DNA from 2 places in the Tritonibacter mobilis F1926 genome. Region 2 is predicted to be linked to the other one. Evidence: riboswitches for the same ligand, from Rfam matches in the RefSeq annotation. Region 2 holds a riboswitch; the other holds the start of a gene.
The links. Region 2 has a riboswitch for thiamine pyrophosphate ahead of thiB (thiamine ABC transporter substrate binding subunit). Riboswitches for the same ligand answer to the same signal wherever they lie in the genome.
Positions count from the first base shown of each region.

Region 1: another riboswitch for thiamine pyrophosphate. It lies ahead of thiD (bifunctional hydroxymethylpyrimidine kinase/phosphomethylpyrimidine kinase); the one in region 2 lies ahead of thiB (thiamine ABC transporter substrate binding subunit).

Region 1 is NZ_CP015231.1:82,895-90,459, forward strand. Features, by position in the region: gene K529_RS15835 (dihydrodipicolinate synthase family protein) at 1-916, opposite strand, end outside; gene K529_RS15840 (aspartate dehydrogenase) at 1,081-1,863, shown strand; gene K529_RS15845 (LysR substrate-binding domain-containing protein) at 1,873-2,838, shown strand; gene K529_RS15850 (NAD-dependent succinate-semialdehyde dehydrogenase) at 2,911-4,374, shown strand; TPP riboswitch at 4,444-4,547, shown strand; gene thiD (bifunctional hydroxymethylpyrimidine kinase/phosphomethylpyrimidine kinase) at 4,592-5,395, shown strand; gene K529_RS15860 (FAD-dependent oxidoreductase) at 5,392-6,366, shown strand; gene thiS (sulfur carrier protein ThiS) at 6,350-6,544, shown strand; gene K529_RS15870 (thiazole synthase) at 6,547-7,317, shown strand; gene K529_RS15875 (thiamine phosphate synthase) at 7,314-7,565, shown strand, end outside.
Region 2 is NZ_CP015230.1:2,941,703-2,949,267, reverse strand. Features, by position in the region: gene K529_RS13845 (thiamine/thiamine pyrophosphate ABC transporter permease ThiP) at 1-1,530, opposite strand, end outside; gene thiB (thiamine ABC transporter substrate binding subunit) at 1,506-2,483, opposite strand; TPP riboswitch at 2,534-2,640, opposite strand; gene aroC (chorismate synthase) at 2,956-4,059, shown strand; gene K529_RS13830 (methyl-accepting chemotaxis protein) at 4,468-6,270, shown strand; gene K529_RS13825 (nuclear transport factor 2 family protein) at 6,319-6,783, opposite strand; gene K529_RS13820 (winged helix-turn-helix transcriptional regulator) at 7,010-7,366, shown strand; tRNA gene K529_RS13815 (tRNA-Leu) at 7,409-7,495, opposite strand.

The DNA.
Region 1 (7,565 bases), on a different replicon from region 2:
TCGCTGCTTTTTCCGCTTCAGTCAGCTCCAGCATCGGATGACGGACACGCCCACCGGTTTGTCCCAGTAACTCCTGCCAGTATTTTCCATGCGCTGTGGGCTTACCCGCAGGTTTGGAGTTGCGAATGGCGTCTCGAACGGGTTGCAGACTATCGTGCACGCGACGCGCAGCTTCATATTTGCCCGCGAATGCCAATTCTGTGTACTCATGCATGCGCCGGTCATTCTTAGTCTGCAATTGGTATGGAGGTGAGGAGCAAAGATAAAGCTGCCAGCCCAGCTCCTCAATATTGTCGAGCCAATCGTCCTCCGCAGACGTCGAAACCAAAATCTTGTCCCCGACCATCTTTGTGAGACGGGCGTACATGTCGCGTGGAACGGAGTATTTAATGGCCATGATGTTGGGAAGTTCAGCGATACGAGCGCAGGTTTCTGGCTCCATCAGATAGCCGCTGTCGGGGTGGCTCCACATGGCAATGCCGATGTCGAGCCGGTCACATAGGTATTTGTAGTAGTTATACAAAACCTCATCGCGATCATGGCAAAAGCTCAACATTGGCGCATGCACGACAACATAATCCGCACCACAATCCTGCGCGTGGCGGCCAAGCTCCAGAACGGTGTCGACGTTCTGATCCGAAATCGACATGATCGTGCCTGCTTTGTCGGCGCATTCTTCGACTGCGACGGTCATGTTCCGCTTGCGCTCCTCAAGCGACATGGACCAGAATTCACCTTGTTTCCCTGCGATGAACAGCCCCTGAATACCCAGATCATCAATCCAATGACGAATATTGGTGCGCAACCCTGCCTCATCTAAACGCAGCTCGTTATCAAACGGGTTCAGCGCAGCTGCCCAGATCCCCCGCATTGTCTCGCGCGCATAGTCCTTGGCTTGATTTTTGCTGTACTTCATTGATTTAGCTCCAGTTTGCACGAGGAAACGGCAATGTGTTTCCCGGCATTTAGGGCCGGTAACGAGGCAAAACCAACTGGATTGACGGAAACTAGATATCCAATATTCTGATATCAAGGTGCGCGCAGTTTCCGATATTCTAGCTCCAAAATCAGGAGGCACGTATGCAGATCGGACTGATCGGAGAAGGAGCAATTGGGCGTTATGTCATGGAACAATTGCGGTTACGCGGGTTGCGGCCACAATTTATTTTGACAAGATCAGATCACACCCCAGACCATTCGGGTGATGCACCGACTTACGTTCGATCCGTTTCGGATTTGCCCTCAGAACTGACGCTTATGGTCGACTGTGCAGGTCATAGTGCTCTGGCACAGCACGGTGCATCAATCCTGGAGCGCGGAACAGACTTGGTCACACTCTCGCTAGGTGCGCTTGCAGATGAAGCGCTCGCATTCGAACTCGCCCGGGCAGCAGAGCGAGGATCTGCGCGCCTGCATCTTGCGAGTGGCGCAATTGGTGCTCTTGATTGCCTGCGCGCAGCCAAAGTCGGCGGTCTAGAAACAGTCACATATACAGGTCGTAAGCCCCCAAAGGGGTGGAAAGGATCTGCGGCTGAAAATGTTTTGGATCTCGATAGCTTGCAGGAAGCAGTCATGCACTTTCAAGGGAATGCCCGCGACGCGGCGGTGCGCTATCCAAAGAATGCAAATGTCGCGGCGGCTGTCGCGCTGGCCGGGCAGGGGTTTGATGAGACCCGCGTGGAACTCATTGCAGACCCCACGATCGCCTCGAACATTCACGAAGTGCATGCATCGGGTGCCTTCGGCAGTTTCCACTTTCGCATTGCAGGGCAGACATTGCCGGATAATCCGCGTAGTTCAGCACTTGCCGCAATGAGTGCTGTGGCAGCAATCGAGCGTGAGATTGATGCAATCACCACCTAGGGAGATCCAATGGCCACTCGCCATACTCGTATCGTTGAGCGTGCTCTGACACGTCTGAAGCTGCGGCAGCTAAGGCTTTTGGTTGCCGTGGGGCAGCATGGTAGCATTCAAAACGCGGCCCATGATCTGAATATTTCGCAACCCGCGGCAACAAAAATGATTCAGGATCTTGAGGTCGATTTTGAGGTGAAATTATTTGACCGGACCAACCGCGGCGTCGTGCCTACGGTTTTCGGCGAGTCCTTGACCCGACATGGAAAGCTCATCTTTGCTCAGGTCTCAAACGCAGCGCAGGAGCTTGATGATCTAAACGAGGGCAACAGTGGTCGGGTGGTTGTCGGCACGCTTCTGGCGGCGTCTCCGTCACTGCTGCCGATGGCGATTGAGTTGCTGCTGGAAGACCGCCCCAAGGTCGCAATCAAAATAGTCGAAGGCACCAATGAAGTGCTGATGCCAGGACTGCTCTCCGGCGAAATTGACATGGTTGTTGGCCGGTTGCCCAGCCAGCGGCACCGCGAAAATATCGTGCAAGAGAAATTCTTCGACGAGCGTGTGCTCGCAGTTGTGGGCACGCAGCACCCGCTTGCACAACGCAGCAATGTTTCATTTGAGCAGCTCAAGCCCTTTGGTTGGCTTTTACCTCCTGTTGAAACGACGTTGCGGCGACAAACAGATCAGTTCTTCGTCCGCCAAGATCAGTACACACCGCGCACTGCCATTGAATCAGTCTCTTATCTTGCCAATCGCTCCTTGTTGCGCAGTCATGACTTTGTCGGGTTGATGCCCGCCCATGTCGCGGCGCTCGACATTGATAGTGGCCTATTGGCTCCGGTCGACTGGGTTGTCCCATTTGGTGCCGGACCGGTGGGCGTTTCGTATCGAGGCAAGCAGAGCCTCTCGCCAGCAGGTAGCGCACTCTTAAAAGCGCTTCATGCCGCGTCGGGTGACATCAAGCATTCACAGCCTCGAACTTGATATCGGCGTTTGTGATACCTGTATTTGTTCAATTCGGTTGAGGTGATGCCGTTGGCGCAGGACAGTTGAACCATGGCAACTGCAAGCAACGAGGCCGAAATGAGCACCTATCCGGACCTGAAACTCTTTATCGGTGGCAAGTGGCGTGAAACGCCAGACACTCTGCCAGTTGTGAACCCAGCCACCGAAGCAGAGTTGGGGCGGCTACCGTGCGCGCGGATTTCGGATCTGGAAGAGGCTTTAACCGCAGCTCAAAAGGGGCTGGAAGTCTGGCGTAGGACGTCGCCTCGTGCGCGCTCCGAGCTGATTATGCATGCAGCCTCGATCATGAGAGATCGACAAGAGGAAATTGCACAAGCGATCACTGCTGAACATGGAAAACCGTTGGCGCAAGCGCGGCTCGAAGTTATTCGCGGTGCTGAGTTTTTCGAATGGGACGCCGGAGAAGCCATGCGAGTCTACGGACGGGTGATCCCTTCTGCTTCTGGCTCCAAAATCTCCGTTCACCATCACCCGATTGGTGTCGTAGCTGCCTTCTCGCCGTGGAATTTCCCGATGAGCCAGCCAGCACGTAAGATCGCAGGCGCGCTCGCTTCGGGGTGTTCTATCATCCTGAAAGCCGCTGAGGAAACGCCTGCGGGTGCGATCCATATTGTTCGGGCTTTTGAAGAGGCAGGGCTTCCCGATGGTGTGCTCAATCTGGTTTTTGGCAAGCCATCCGAGATCTCGGAGTTCCTGATCCCACAGCCAGCCATTCGACTTGTTGCCCTGACCGGATCAACCGTTGTAGGGCGGCAACTGACAGGGCTTGCTGCACAAAGCGATACGCGGGTGTTGATGGAACTTGGTGGCCATGCCCCAGTGATCGTCTGCGAAGACACCGACGTCCAAAAAGCCGCGATCAGCGGCGCAATTCGAAAAATGCGCAACGCCGGGCAGGTCTGCACCTCGCCCACGCGCTTTTTTGTGCATGAACGCATCTTTGACGAGTTTGCCCATGCCTTTACTGCACGGGCTGCGACAACTGTGGTCGGAAATGGTATGGATGATGGCGTGGAGATGGGACCAACGGCAAATGAGCGCCGTATCCCTGTTTTGTCAGAACTGGTTGAAGATGCCGTGTCTAAAGGCGCAGAGCTGCGCACCGGGGGGGCACGCCTTGGTGACAAGGGATACTTCTTTCAGCCAACTGTATTGGCAAATGTGCCAGACACAGCCCGCATCATGCAAGAAGAACCCTTTGGCCCGATTGCGATCCTCAATCCGGTTCGCGATCTTGATGACGCGATCACACGGGCAAACTCGGTTGACTACGGACTCGCGGGATACGGCTTCACCAATCGTGCAGACTATATCGATCGGATGATTGACCGGGTGGAAGTTGGCAACTTCTCCATCAACACGTTGGAGGCGTCTCTGCCAGAAACCCCATTTGGCGGTGTCAAAGCGAGCGGCTACGGACGTGAAGGCGGCACCGAAGGATTGGAGAGCTATCTGACAACGCGCAACGTCTGGTATAGCACAGAGATCGTCTGACCTTACACTTACAGTTGCCTGTGCCATTCAGAGCAGTTTGACTTCTCTCGCCACACTTGATACCCGGATAGAGAACCGTTGGGGTGCCTCATAGAGGCTGAGAGGCGCGAATGCGTTAACCCATCGAACCTGATCCGGGCAATTCCGGCGTAGGGAACGGTCTTCTGATATGCGGACTCTCTCTTTGCCGGTGCCCCAATAGTGTGGGAGCATTGCTATGGCGCATATCGCATTGACCATCGCAGGGTCTGACAGCGGAGGCGGCGCAGGCATTCAGGCTGATCTGAAGACAATGTCGGCCCTCGGTGTTTATGGTGCCAGTGTCATCACGGCAATCACCGCACAGAACACACGTGCAGTCACAGCGGTGCATTCTGTCCCGCTCGATATTATAGCGGCGCAGATTGATGCAGTCCTCGAAGATCTTGATGTGCGTGCGATCAAGATTGGAATGCTTGCGACCCCCGGTATTATCGAACGTGTCGCACAAGCCCTTGAAAATTATGGAGAGGCAATCGTTGTTGATCCGGTGATGATCGCAAAATCAGGCGATGCGCTGCTTGCACCAGAGGCGGTGGAAACTCTACGGGACCGGTTGCTTCCTCGCGCGTCGGTGTTGACGCCGAACCTGCCAGAGGCTGCCTGTTTGCTTGGCCAAGATACGGCAACGTCAGCCGATGAAATGATCACGCAAGGCATTGCGCTCTGTGATCTCGGGGCAAAGGCAGTACTGATGAAAGGCGGTCACGCCTCCGGAGATATCTGCGAAGATATCCTGATTTCCGGCGGGAGTGTTGTCGCCACATTCAGCGCCGCACGACAGCACACAAATAACACTCATGGCACCGGTTGCACGTTGTCATCGGGAATCGCTGCGGGACTAGCCAAAGGAATGGTGTTGCGCGAGGCCGTACAAGAGGCACATCGCTACCTCCAAAACGCCATCACCGCAGCAGATGAGTTGAACGTTGGACACGGTCATGGGCCTGTTCATCATTTTCACCCTTTCTGGTCAGCATGACACTCTATTCCGTCATAGGGGCAGGGGTTGCAGGGCTAGCTGTCGCGACCGAGCTGGCAGAGAGCGGCGCAAAAGTTCAAATCTTTGATCCATCTGGCCCTCCAGGCGCACATGGCTGTTCATGGTGGGCAGGAGGTATGCTCGCCCCGTGGTGCGAGTATGAAAACGCCGAGGAACCGGTGTTGCGGCTGGGTCAGGAAGCGATCCACTGGTGGAAGAGCAAAACCAATGTGACCGAACGCGGCACCCTTGTGGTCGCCGGGCGACGCGATCTGCCGGATCTGCGCCGCTTTGCACGCCGTACCGAGGGATACCGTCAGATCGGGCCGGAGTTGTCAGAACTGGAACCGGATCTCTGCGGTTACTCGCAAGGATTGTATTTCGCGAATGAGGCACATCTTAATCCACGTCGGGCGCTGATGGATCTTTATCACGCGTTGCGGGATAAGGGCATCATCTTCCACAAGGAAACCGCTCCAGATCAACTCGTCAACGCAATAGATTGCAGAGGCTTACAAGCACGTGAGGCACTGCGAGATCTGCGCGGCGTCAAGGGTGAGATGCTGGTGATCCGCTGTCCGGATGTGACGATAACGCGGCCAGTACGTTTACTGCATCCGCGCATACCGCTCTACATCGTGCCGCGCGGCGATGGTGTCTACATGCTTGGCGCGACGATGATTGAGAGCGAAGACAGCGGGCGCATTACGGCCCGCTCCATGCTGGAATTGCTGAGCGCAGCCTACGCGCTGAACCCAGCTTTTGGTGAGGCCGAAGTGCTTGAGGTCGGTGTCGATCTACGGCCCGCATTTCCTGACAACCTGCCACGCATCCGCCGTCTCGGCGGGCGGATCTATGCAAATGGGCTTTACCGGCATGGCTACCTGCTCGCACCTGCGCTTGCACGCGGCGTAGCTGATTTGGCGCTGAACAACATACATTCGGAGATGGTCGATGAAGATCGTAATTAACGGTGCCGAGTTGGACGTTGTCGCCACCACGCTGGCAGCGCTTCTCGAGGAACGTGGGTTTTCCGGGCGCGTGGCGACAGCGGTGAACGAGACGTTTGTTCCCGCCGCAATGCGCGCAACCCACATGTTGCAAAACGGCGACCGCATTGAGGTCGTCGCGCCAATGCAGGGAGGCTGATCATGAAAAGTTTCTACGGGACCCAATTGCCCAACCCGCTGATGCTGGGCACTGCACAGTACCCAAGCCCTGCGATCCTGGAGCAAGCCTTTCGCCAGAGTGGTGCAAGTGTGGCAACCGTTTCCTTGCGCCGTGAAGGGGCAGGGGGAGCAGGGGCCTCATTTTGGAAAATGATACAAGACCTCGGTGTTCTGATCCTTCCGAATACCGCTGGCTGCCATACGGTAAAAGAAGCCGTCACCACTGCTCATATGGCACGCGAAGTCTTTGATACTAAATGGATCAAGCTCGAGTTGATAGGTCATACCGACAGTTTGCAGCCCGATGTGTTTCAGCTGGTCGAAGCCGCGAAAATCCTGACTGAGGACGGCTTCGAAGTTTTTCCCTACACCACAGAGGACCTGATCGTAGGCGAGCGACTTCTGGCAGCAGGTTGCGAAGTCTTGATGCCTTGGGGAGCGCCGATTGGATCGGGCAGGGGGCTCAACAACCCCTATGCACTGCGCGCGATGCGGGCCGAATTTCCAGAGGTGCCATTGGTGGTCGATGCGGGCATTGGCCTGCCGAGCCACGCATCCCAAGCAATGGAACTGGGTTATGATGCGGTGCTTTTGAATACCGCTGTTGCACGGGCTGGTGATCCTGTGGCGATGGCGCGCGCGATGATGGCTGCGATCGAGGCTGGTTTATTGGCTCATCAAGCAGACCCAATTGAGGCGCGTGATATGGCCGAAGCCTCAACGCCAGTCATTGGAAAGGCTTTCCTATCATGACCTTGGATCGTTTCTATCCGATATTCGATCATGCCGACTGGCTGAGGCGCATGCTGCCCTTGGGGGTGAAACTGGTTCAATTGCGGATCAAAGACCAGTCCAGGGACGTTGTGAAAGAGCAAATCGAACAATCTCGCGATCTTTGCAGCAGATATGGAGCCGTTCTGGTCGTCAACGATTATTGGCAACTCGCGATAGAGCTCGGTTGCGATTGGCTTCATCTCGGCCAAGAAGATCTGGATGAGGCT
Region 2 (7,565 bases):
GAACGCGCCCATGGATATAACAAACAACAGCAGCGCAGCCCCTTGTGCCGCTTCCATCCGGTAGGCTCCCATCAGGCGATAGACTTGCAAGGGCAGAGTGGCCACTTCGGGGTCGGCAAAGAGTGCGATCACACCGAGATCCCCAAGTGACAGCGCCGCCGTTAGCCCCGCCGCAAAGCCGATCTGCGCGCGACATCGAGGCAGAAGAACACGTCTCCACACCGTGCGCCCGTTCATATCGAGTGCAAGTGCAAGCCTGGCATTGTGGTGCAGCACGTGCCGCATACGTGGGACGAGTATCCGCAGCGCAAATGGGAGTGCCATCACCATGTTCACCAGCGCTGTGACAGGCAGGGCCAACAGGAACGGGTCAATATAAGGGTATACCATCACAAACAGTCCGGTCCCGATCACCAATGGAGAGGCAGCAAGGCCAAGTATGCCAGCCACTTCGCCGAGCCTTTTGCGTCCCAACGCAATGCTGGCCGATAACGGTAGAGCCACACATAACAAAAACACAGTGCTGAGTGTGGCGACCTGTATGGAAACCCACGTTGCGCCCCAGACAGATGCTGGCAGTGACACAAGCCCCGGCAGCCCTGAAATCAATACGGCAAGCAAAGGTAGCATGAGAAAAAGCGCTGCGGCTGCGATCCAGAATCCGTCGATTATGCGTGCACAGGTTCCTTTGCCATCCCAACGTATCACGGCACGATCAAGACCTGCGCCAAACCCCTCAGTCGAAGAGGCTTTGAGCGCTAGAAATGCGGCCACCACTGTCAGGACAAGCTGCACGCCCGACAGCATCGCTGCCCGTCCAAGGTCAAAATCAAAGTGAAAGGCCTGATAAATCGCCAATTCGATCGTGGTGGCTTTGGGACCGCCACCCAGGGTCAGTGCAACCGCGAAGCTCGACACGCAGATGGCAAAGATTACCGCAGCCGTTCCCGGCACGACTTGCCGCAGCATTGGGGCTTCGGTCAGTTGCCACATGGCGCGAGGGCCTGCATTCAGTTGTGCAGCAAGGCGAAACCGTTCTGCGGGGATTTCTTGCCAGCCTTGCAGAATAAGTCGGGTCGCCAAAGGAAGATTGAAGAACACATGCGCGATCACCACCCCATGCAGCCCATAGATCTGCACGGGCGGCAGACCGGCAAGGCCAAGTAGATCGCTCAGCCAGCCCGAACGTCCAAACACAGAGAGTAGCCCGAGAATTGCAACAATGACGGGCAGGATAAATGGCGCACCCAATAGGGTGATCAACACACGCCGCCCGAAAAACCGCCGCCGTGCCAGCGCTTTTGCCACCGGGATTGCCAGCGCCACGCTCAAGAGCGCCGACAGGCTGGCCTGCACCAGCGTGAAACGCAATGCCGCCCAGTCGGCGGCTGCAAAACCACTAAGGTCATCTGCCTGCAATGCCACTGCAACAAGAGTGCCCAAAACCAGAAGCGCCACCCCAAGGGCGGCGCAGGTTCCGGGCCAGATCGCGACCACAGGCAAGGTTACTGGCTGAGCGCTGCGCGCCATTCGTCCAGCGCCTCGGCGCGTATAGATGCGGCTTCCTCTTCGGGCAGCAACAGAGATTTTTCCGGGCTGACGAGGGTTTCAAACCCCTGAGGCAGACCTTCGGAGGGAGTTACCGCCGGATACATCCAGTTTGTGGTCGGGATAACCGATTGGAAAGCATCAGATACCATGAACTGCAGGAACTGATCCGCCAACTCCGGCTGGTCGCTTGCGGCAAGTTTGCCCGCAACTTCGACCTGCATGTAGTGTCCTTCGTCAAAAAGCGCCGCCGCTTTGCTGTCGTCGTTTTCGGCGACCAGATGGTAGGCTGGCGAGGTGGTGTAGGAGAGCACCATGTCGGCCTCGCCTTCGAGAAAGAGACCATAGGCCTCCGACCATCCTTTGGTTACGGTGACGATGTTGTCACTGAGGCTTTCCCAGATTGCGGGGGCCTCATCTGCATAGGCGGCCTTAACCCACATCAGCAGGCCTAGCCCTGGTGTTGAGGAGCGCGGGTCCTGAATGACGATTTTCACATCGCTCTCACCCAGCGCTTTGAAGTTCGACGGCACATCAGCATCCGCGTTGTGGACAAAGGCAAAATAACCCCAGTCGTAAGGAGCAAAATGCGTATCTTTCCACTCGATCGGCAGCGCATATTCCGCTGCGACAGACATCGGTGCAAAGAGACCCGTTTCTTTGGCGGCTGCGGTCAGGTTGGTGTCGAGCCCCAACACGATATCGGCATCTGAACGTTCGCCTTCCAATTTGATCCGTGCAAGTAAGGCTGCGCCATCACCTGCACCAACGAACTTAAGATCACAGTCACAGGCGGCCTCAAACGCGGCTTCTACAGCGGGGCCGGGCCCCCATTCCGAAACAAAGCTGTCGTATGTGTAGACCACCAACTGAGGTGTGTCTGCCGAGGCAGCGGTGGCAACCAATGTGGCGCTCGCAAGGATGAGGGATTTCATGTTGTCCTCCAATGCGGCGTTGGTAAGGAGGAGACTGAGCGCTATTGCTCCAAATCGTCCCAAACCTTCCCTCCGCCGGTATAATCCGGTTCAGGTTCAGCGGGTTCGCCAGATCGGCATCTCAGCGCAATATTTACGCGCACCCCGAGGTGGGGTGACACTAGGTGTGGTTGCATGGCTTGGCAAGGTGGCGCAGGCGAGGCGCTGCCTCGCGCTCCGGGATATTTTGAGTTAGAAGAAGGCCGAAGTCCCCTTTTCTTCTAACCTGAAGTATCCCGGGGATGAGGCCCATTGGGCCGAAGGGGTAGCGCCCCTTTGAATTTACTTCGCTATCTGTGTTGTGTTCACGGGCCTACCGTTTCTCGGGCGAAGAAGGGGGATTTTTTTGTCCGTTGTGTGGGGGTAATGCGCGGATCTCTTTTCCCCGGCGGGCTTTGCCGCTAAAGGAACAAACCAAAGGAGACCCGCGCGCATGTCCATGAACTCTTTCGGCCACCTTTTTCGTGTCACCACTTGGGGTGAAAGCCATGGGCCCGCTTTGGGGGCGACCGTGGATGGTTGCCCGCCTAATGTGCCCATCTCACCAGAGATGTTGCAGCACTGGCTGGATAAACGTCGTCCCGGTCAAAACAAGAATACCACGCAGCGCAATGAGCCGGATGCCGTGAAAATCCTGTCGGGCGTGTTTGAGGGCAAATCCACCGGCACACCGATCCAGTTGATGATCGAGAACACCGACCAGCGCTCAAAGGACTATGGCGAGATTGCGCAAACTTTCCGCCCGGGGCATGCGGACATCACCTACTTCCAGAAATACGGCAATCGTGACTATCGTGGTGGCGGGCGGTCTTCTGCACGCGAAACTGCGGCGCGAGTGGCTGCGGGCGGTGTTGCCCGTGAGGCGATCAAAGCGTTGGTGCCGGGGCTTGAGATCAAAGGTTATATGACCCGGATGGGTGAGATGGAGATTGACCGTACGCGCTTTGACTGGGCGGCGATTGATCAGAATGACTTCTGGATTCCCGATGCGGCGGCTGTTCAACCTTGGGAAGACTATCTGCAAGCCTTGCGCAAACAGCATGATTCGGTTGGCGCGGTAATCGAAGTGGTTGCGCGCGGTGTCCCTGCAGGTATTGGCGCGCCGATATATGGCAAGCTCGACACCGATCTTGCTGCCGCCATGATGTCGATCAACGCGGTCAAAGGCGTCGAGATTGGCGAAGGGATGCATGCGGCCCAGTTGAAAGGGTCTGAGAATGCCGATGAGATCTTCATGGGCAATGACGGCGCGCCGGTTTATTCGTCGAACCATGCAGGCGGCATTCTGGGTGGTATTTCTACCGGTCAGGATGTGGTGGTGCGTTTTGCTGTGAAGCCGACCTCGTCCATTCTCACGCCGCGCCAGTCGATCCGCAAGGATGGCACAACAACCGAAGTCATTACCAAAGGTCGACACGATCCCTGCGTAGGTATCCGCGCGGTACCTGTCGCCGAAGCGATGATGGCTTGCGTGATCCTTGATCACCTATTGCTGCACCGTGGGCAGATTGGTGAAAATCAAGGCCATATCGGCTGAATTGGTCGCCGGTGACAGAATCATAGATTGCTGCATGGTGCGCTGCCGCTGCCTAGTCTGTGACTATGGTGGTAAATGACGGCGCAAACGCGTCAGTTTTTTGTTTTGCCAAGGCAGTATTTTCTGTTGCTCTCTTTGTTGTTGTGCACGCGGGAGGTGGCCTGGATGAATAGGCACCATCTCCCAGGTGTTTTGCGCTGATTAAACTATAGAATACGCTTACTTATCTGCTAACCGACTTGGTTATTATGATGCGCACGGCCTTGTATATTTCGGTTTTTCAAAACCGTCGGCGCGCAAAACACCGTTAAAAGTGAGTCCAGTTTTGTGGAATAGTCCGGGAGTTTGATAACGCTCTGTTTAGGTGCGGATGTTTAGAGACGAGGTATTCCACTGTGGAGGTGTCTTATGAAACATGCGTTCAACAGACTAGGTTTTCAGATCGGTTTCGGTGTTACCTTGTTGCTGTGCGGATTGGCCGCAGCGTTGTTTTTTGTCCTGTTTAATCAATCCAAAACCGCACTTGTCGACGCGGCAGAGACGCGGCAGGCGATGTCCATCAAAATCCTTGTGAATGAGATGGCACATTATCAGGATTTCGAGGTGACCACCGATGCCAACGGCGAGGTGTCTGGTCTGACGGCGCAATCGATCATCGCGTTTGAGAACCATGACATGATCGACAGGGTCGGCTCAATTTCCGGGGAAACGGCTACGATCTTTGTCTGGGACGATGCAGAGCAAGATTTCGTACGCCGCACCACAAATATCATCAAAGATGATGGTGCGCGGGCAGTGGGGACCGTCCTCGGCGAAGCTAATCCGGTTTATGCGTCGATGATGAAGGGCGAGGTCTTTCGCGGGCAAGCCACCATCCTGGGGAAAGACTATTTCACCATTTATGTACCGGTCCTCAGCGAGGCCGGCGAGCCGCTTGGTATCTTCTATGTCGGTGTCGCAAAGGAAGCCCTGACAGTTGCGATCAACGAGATGTTGGTCGAGGGGGGCGTGATTGCTGTCCTCGGTCTTCTGGTGGCGATGGGACTAACAGTGATCGCGCTTCGGTATATGTTGCGTCCGATCCAATCGCTCGAGGTGGCGGTGACCGCGATCCGGGATGAAGATTACGATACGGTCGTTCCCTTCACCAATCGGCCCGACGGGATTGGGGGGGTGTCACGCAGTGTTGAGCAGTTCCGCCAAAAACTCTCAAATGCTGTGGAAGATGAGCACCGCGCCAAAGAGCAACGCATGCGACAGGACGCGGCGGTTGCGCGGCTTCAGGAAGGGCTCGGCAGTTTGGCCAGCCGCGACTTGTCTCATCGCATCGGCGAAAATTCCGGCTTTCCCGAAGAATATGAGGGGCTGCGCAAAGATTTCGATGCGGTTGCAGAAAACCTTGCTGCGGCGATGGGAGAGATCGCAACCGTGGCCGAAAACCTCAGCGGCTCTGCAAGCGAAGTGGAAATGGTATCTTCTGATCTGTCGCGCCGCGTAGAGCGTCAGGCCGCAACGCTGGAAGAATCTGCAGCTGCGCTGGAAGAACTGAATAACAGCGGCAAAAACGTGTCTGAGCGCATCCTTGAGGCCAATCATCTCGCCACGCAGAGTACCGACGTATCGCGCCGCAGTGGTGAGCAACTGGAAGAAGCCATCACGGCGATTGAGCAAATTGAACAGGCATCTGGTGAGATCGACAAGATTGTCGGGCTGATTGAGGATATTGCGTTCCAGACCAACCTGCTTGCGCTCAACGCAGGGGTAGAAGCCGCCCGGGCAGGCGAGGCGGGACAAGGCTTTGCCGTGGTTGCAACCGAGGTGCGAAACCTTGCTCAGCGCGCATCGGATTCTGTCGGAGAAATCCGTGCCCTTACACAAGGGAATATCAAGCAGGTCTCGGAAGGATCAAGGCTGGTATCCACAACCGGGGAATCAATCCGTGCGGTTCTTGAGCAGATCAATAACCTAGGTGCGCTTGTGTCTGATATCACCACCGAAGTGCAAAACCAGACGCAAGGTCTTAGCGAGATTAACATGGGTATCCGTGATCTGGATACTGCAACACAGGAAAGTGCGGCTGTGGCAAGCAACGCCGACACCGCCAGTGTTCGCATGAAAAATGATGCACAACGCCTGTCGCTGACCGTTTCGCAATTCAAACTGACGCAATCGGGGGGAAGCAGCCCGGTCAGCGCCATCGCGGCTGAATAAACCATGTAGAGGCGAACCTGCCAAAGGGGTGGGTTCGCCTTCGTTCAATCAGAACATGGTGTTGCTGTTTGCAGCCTCTGATGGGACGGGCTGGATGACATCCCAGTGTTCAACGATCATGCCATCTTCCACCCGGAAGATGTCGACCACAGCCTCGCCTAGGTCTTCTTCGCCATTCGTAGACTGCACATGCAACCATACGAGATCACCGTCGGCGGCGCTGCGCACGATGCGGGCGCGGGATTCGGGGTTTTCGGCAAAATATCCAGAGAAAAACGATACCAATGGGGCTTTGCCGTCGGGAACGTTCGGGTTGTGCTGAATATAGTCTTCGGCAATCACATCGCTGGCTGCGATGTTATGCTCGTTGAAGAACTGGTCATAGAATTCGACGACCAGCGCACGGTTGGCTTCTTCTGTCGCAAGATCACGCTCTGAGGTCTCTGCCAGAACAGAGAGGGGGGCCGCAGAGATCATTGCAGCAAGTGCGGCGGATTTGAGGATATTGTTCATTTTCGTGTCCATTTTGTTGTGGCTCGAAATCAAATTACGGTGTGCTTGCCCGGATCATGATGTGGTCAGTTTGACTGTCTGCGCACCATGGGTATGAAGCATGCAAAACCGGTCTGATTTCGATCGCATGGGGACAGTTAGGAAGTGCCATTTCCCCGCGCAAGAAGTCACCGGACCGTGACTAGGTCACTGCGCAGTGACCTATAACCAGTTGAAAAGGTGAAGAATGACCAGCGAACCGACTCCCTTTGAGCAACCATGTCCGATCCGTGATGTCCTCGACCGGATTGGCGATCAGTGGAGTCTTTTGGTGCTGGAGGCGCTTTCGGAGAAGACGTGGCGCTTTAATACCTTGCAGCGTGAGATTGGCGATGTGTCAAAGCAGATGCTGTCAAAGACCCTCAGACGGCTAGAGCAGGATGGGTTTGTGACGCGCACGATTTACCCCGAGGTGCCGCCGCGAGTGGAATATGCGCTGACGGATCTGGGTCGCTCCTTCATGGAGCCGCTCAATATCTTGATTAACTGGGCGGATGTGCATCACCTTGCAATCGTGGAATCACGACGCGCTTGCCGAGAGTAATCAGCGGCATTTGCCAATATTTATAGTGTGTTCGGAAGGATATGGTGCCCAGAAGAGGACTCGAACCTCCACGTCCATACGGACACTAGCACCTGAAGCTAGCGCGTCTACCAATTCCGCCATCTGGGCACAGATGTCGTGAGGTGGGCGTATAAGCGGGAATCAACAGGGCAGCAAGTGGAAAAATGCGTTCGCGAAG